Regions from separate parts of the Crenobacter sp. CS_VA4 genome, predicted to be linked through region 1. Evidence: riboswitches for the same ligand, from Rfam matches in the RefSeq annotation. Region 1 holds a riboswitch; the other holds the start of a gene.

Region 1 (2,389 bases):
CGAGCCCGGACGCAGGCCGTCGCCGAGGCTGAACGCCACGTCGTACGCCTTCATGATTTGGCAGATGTCTTCGAAGTGGGTGTAGAGGAAGTTTTCCTGATGATGCGCCAGGCACCACTTGGCCATGATCGAGCCGCCGCGCGACACGATGCCGGTCATGCGGTTGGCGGTCATCGGCACGTAGCGCAGCAAGACGCCGGCGTGGATGGTGAAGTAGTCGACGCCCTGTTCGGCCTGCTCGATCAGCGTGTCCTTGAAGATTTCCCAGGTCAGGTCTTCGGCCTTGCCGTTGACCTTTTCCAGCGCCTGGTAGATCGGCACGGTACCGATCGGCACCGGGCTGTTGCGCAGGATCCACTCTCGGGTTTCATGGATGTTCTTGCCGGTCGACAGGTCCATGATGGTGTCGGCGCCCCAGCGGATGCCCCAGGTCATCTTGTCGACTTCTTCGCTGATCGACGAGGTGACGGCGGAGTTGCCGATGTTGCCGTTGATCTTCACCAGGAAGTTGCGGCCGATGATCATCGGCTCGGATTCCGGGTGGTTGATGTTGTTCGGGATGATCGCGCGGCCACTCGCCACTTCCTGGCGGACGAATTCCGGGGTGATGGTGTCGACCTGGGCGGCGCCGTAGTTCTGGCCCGGGTGCTGGCGCATCATCAGCTTGGCGAGCTTCTCGCCCATCGGGCCGGTAGCCAACAGCGATTCCAGGTAGGCCTGGCGGTTCTGGTTCTCGCGGATCGCGATGTATTCCATCTCCGGCGTGATGATGCCCTGACGCGCGTAGTGCATCTGGGTGACGTTACAGCCCGGCTTGGCGCGGCGCGGCTTGCGTTTCAGGTTGAAGCGCAGGTGGTCGAGGCTCTGGTCGGCTTCGCGCTGACGGCCGTACTCGCTGGACAGACCGGCGAGCTGTTCGGTGTCGCCGCGCTCGTCGATCCAGGCGGCGCGCAAGGCGGCCAGACCGTCGCGCACGTCGACTTTCACCGCCGGGTCCGAATACGGGCCGCTGCAGTCGTACACGTAGATCGGCGGGTTCTTCTCGCCGCCGAATTGGGTCGGGGTGTCGTGCTGGCTGATTTCGCGCATCGGCACGCGGATGTCGGGGCGGGAGCCCTCGACGTAGACCTTGCGGGAATTGGGCAGCGGCTGGATGGCGGCTTCGTCCACCTTCATCGCCAGGTTGAGGTCGGCGGGTGTAGTCATCGGAGTAACTCCTGCGAAAAGTGTGGGGTTTTCGACGCAGGAGACGGGATGGCCGCACGGACTGCCCCCAAGCAGGGGCTGGCGGCTTGTACGCTTCCCTACGCCGGTATTAACCGGGTCAGGTTCCAAGGGTGTTTCTCACCGGCGCGAAAACCGCGCAGGACCCCTAGCGATGCCAGACATTCGGGCGGGCAAACCACTGGAAACGATTTCCAGCCTGCCCGCAGTGCTGTGAAGGTACGGCAAATATGGGATAATCGCAAGTTATCTCATGCACTTGCAGCCGGAGTCGGTCAATGAATTTTGAACAAGCCCGTTTCAATATGGTTGAGCAACAGATCCGTCCGTGGGACGTGCTCGATCTCAAAGTGCTCGACCTGCTGATGGAGGTCAAGCGCGAGGAATTCGTCGCCGAGGCGCAGAAGACCCTGGCGTTCATCGACACCGAGCTGCCGCTGCCCAACGGCAGCCGCATGCTGCAGCCGAAGGTGGAAGCGCGCCTGCTGCAGGACCTGGACGTCGAAGCCGACGACAAGATCCTCGAGATCGGCACCGGCTCGGGCTACGTGACCGCACTGCTCGCCGCGTTCGGCCAACATGTGTACAGCGTCGAGATCGACCCGGCGCAGTCGGCGCTGGCCGCCGCCCACCTGAGGAAGGCCGGCGTGAAGAACGTCACGCTGGTCGAAGGCAACGGCCTGCACGGCCACGCCGCGCAGGCGCCGTACGACGCGATCTACGTCGGCGGCTCGCTGCCGGTGGTGCCGGAAACGCTGAAGGCGCAGCTGGCGGTCGGCGGCCGGATGGTGGTGGTGGTCGGCGACCTGCCGATGATGCGCGCGCTGCGCATCAAGCACGAAAGCCAGGGCGTGTTCAGCGAAACGGTGTTGTTCGACGTGGTGATCGACCGCCTGAGCGCGATCGACGCCGCCGAACCGGACCGTTTCAGCTTCTGATGAGCGGCGTCCAGGAAATCGGCGCGGTCGAGCTGGCCGCCTGGCTGGCCGACGCGTCGCGCCAGCCGCCCTTGCTGCTCGACGTGCGCGAAGACTGGGAGGTGGCGATCGCCGCCATCCCCGGCGCACGCCACATGCCGATGAACCGGATCCCCTTGCAGATGGGCGAGCTGCCGGACGGCGTGACCATCGTCACCGTCTGCCACCACGGCGTGCGCAGTTACCAC
Region 2 (2,389 bases), on a different contig from region 1:
TTGGTGCCGGTCGGGAACACCGGGCCGACACCCAGGTAGTCGACCAGCGCCGTGTCGGCCGCACGCAGCTCGGCCAGGCTCGACGCCGACAGGCCGAGCAGCTTGTCCGGGCCGATCAGCCGGCGCACCACGTCGACCGGCAGATCCTTCTGGCCGACATGCACGCCGTCGGCGTCGACGGCCAAGGCGATATCGACATGGTCGTTGATGATCAGCGGTACGCCCCGCGGCGCGAGCAGCGCCTTCAGCTCGAGCGCCAGCGCGAGCCAGGCGCGCTTCTTCCACTCCGGTGCGCGCAGTTGCACGACGGTGACGCCGTTGCGGGTCGCGAGGTCGGCGGTGCGCAGCGCCGCGGCGTGGCCGCCGCACATATCGGGGTCGAGGACCAGGTAGAGGCTCAGGTCGAGAACGGGTTTCATGGCAGGGCGGCCTCCAGGGCGGCGGAATCGATAAGGGACAACTGGTCGAGCAGGGCGACGGCGAAGCGGCCCGGCGCGCTCGCCTCACGGGCGGCCAGCTGGCCGGCCACCGCCATCGTCGCACAGGAGCCGGCCACGGCGGCAAGCCTGTCGGTGGCACCGGCCAGGAAGGCGGCGACCAGTGCCGACAGCGAGCAGCCGGTGCCGGTGACACGGGTCAACAGCGCATCGCCGGCCTCGATCGCCAGCACCCGGCCGCCGTCGGTCACATAGTCGACCGCGCCGGTCACCGCCGCCACCGCGCCGCTGCGTTCGGCCAAGGTCCGCGCCGCGTCGATCGCCGCCTCGCTGCTATCCAGGCTGTCGACGCCGCGACCGGCGCTGGACAGCCCCGCCAAGGCAAGGATTTCCGAGGCGTTGCCGCGGATCGCGGCGGGATGGGCGTCGAGCAGCTCGCGGCAGAACTCGGTGCGGTACGCCAAGGCACCGGCGGCCACCGGATCGAGCACCCACGGCGTGCCCGCGTGGTTGGCCGAAGCGACGGCGAGGCGGATCGCCTCGGCCTGCGGCGCGGTCAGCGTGCCGACGTTGACCGACAAGGCGCCGGCGATCGCGGCGAAGTCAGCCGCTTCCTCGCGTGCCACCACCATCGCCGGCGCGGCACCGAACGCCAGCAGCACATTGGCGGTGAAGTTGGTCACGACGGTATTGGTCAGGCAGTGCACCAGCGGCGCGGCGGCGCGCACGCGGTTCAGTTCGCAGCCGGCATCGCGGCCGGACAGGGAAGGGTAGGTCATCGCATCCTCGCGGCAAATCGCGCGGGAAGCGACGGCCGGGCAGGATGGCCATCGTGACTTCCCTACGCTGGCATGATCCAGATCAGGTGCTTACGGGTGTTTCTCAGCCGCACAAGGCGGCACCCCGAGTCATCGAAATCCATTGTGCAGAGCGCCGCGGCGCCCGTCAACGCCAGCAACGGCGACGGTCGGCCCCGCATGGATAGACATCCGGCGCCGTGATAGAGTGCCGAGCTACCCACACACACCGAGAGTCGGCTGCCGCGATCCGGCGCCGAGTATGACAATAAGGACCCTTCCGTGAGCGTATTTGCCGATCTGCAACCCGAACTGATTTGGAAGCATTTTCAGACCCTGTGCGAGATTCCGCGCCCGTCCAAGCACGAAGAACAGCTGCGCGACTATCTGAAGGGTTGGGCCGAGCTGAAGGGCCTCACCACCCACGTCGATTCGGTCGGCAACCTGATCATCCGCAAACCGGCGACCCCGGGCTACGAGAACCGCCCGGGCGTGGTGCTGCAGGGCCACCTCGACATGGTGTGCCAGGCCAACTCGGACACCGTGCACGACTTCTTCAATGACCCGATCCGCCCGGTGCTGAAAGACGGCTGGCTGATCGCCGAAGGCACCACGCTCGGTGCCGACAACGGCATCGGCGTGGCGTTTGCGCTGGCGGTGCTCGACAGCGACGATCTGCAACACGGCCCGGTCGAGGCGCTGTTCACCCTCGACGAGGAGGCCGGCATGGGCGGCGCGCTCGGCCTCGACACCGGCATCCTCGACGGCGAACTCTTGATCAACATCGATACCGAAGAGTGGGGCGAGTTCTACCTCGGCTGCGCCGGCGGCGTCGACGTCAACGTGCGTCGCGAATACCCGGAGGTCGACGTGCCGGCCGGCTTCGCGGTGCGCCAGATCGCCGTGCGCGGTCTGAAGGGCGGCCACTCCGGCGCCGACATCCACCTCGGTCGTGGCAACGCGATCAAGATCCTTATCCGCCTGATCCAGGAGCTGTCGAGCCAGATCGAACTGCACGTCGCGTCGATCAAGGGCGGCACCGCCCGCAACGCGCTGGCGCGCGAAGCGTTCGCCGTGCTGGCCGTCCAGGCGGCCGACGCCGCAAAACTCGACGCCGCGGTCGACGCGTTCCAGGCGCTGATGCGCTTCGAGCTC

The links. A riboswitch is a leader RNA that binds a small molecule or an ion and turns the genes downstream of it on or off. The one in region 1 is predicted to bind thiamine pyrophosphate.
Region 2: linked by a shared signal. The riboswitch ahead of thiM (hydroxyethylthiazole kinase) and the one ahead of thiC (phosphomethylpyrimidine synthase ThiC) in region 1 are both predicted to bind thiamine pyrophosphate.

The regions. Positions count from the first base shown of each region.
Region 1 covers NZ_JBVMAE010000014.1:32,610-34,998, reverse strand. Annotated here, with positions in the region: gene thiC (phosphomethylpyrimidine synthase ThiC) at 1-1,176, opposite strand, end outside; TPP riboswitch at 1,285-1,384, opposite strand; gene ACZ2IA_RS14260 (protein-L-isoaspartate O-methyltransferase family protein) at 1,503-2,162, shown strand; gene ACZ2IA_RS14255 (rhodanese-like domain-containing protein) at 2,162-2,389, shown strand, end outside.
Region 2 covers NZ_JBVMAE010000015.1:87,030-89,418, forward strand. Annotated here, with positions in the region: gene thiE (thiamine phosphate synthase) at 1-419, opposite strand, end outside; gene thiM (hydroxyethylthiazole kinase) at 416-1,216, opposite strand; TPP riboswitch at 1,259-1,353, opposite strand; gene ACZ2IA_RS15100 (aminoacyl-histidine dipeptidase) at 1,517-2,389, shown strand, end outside.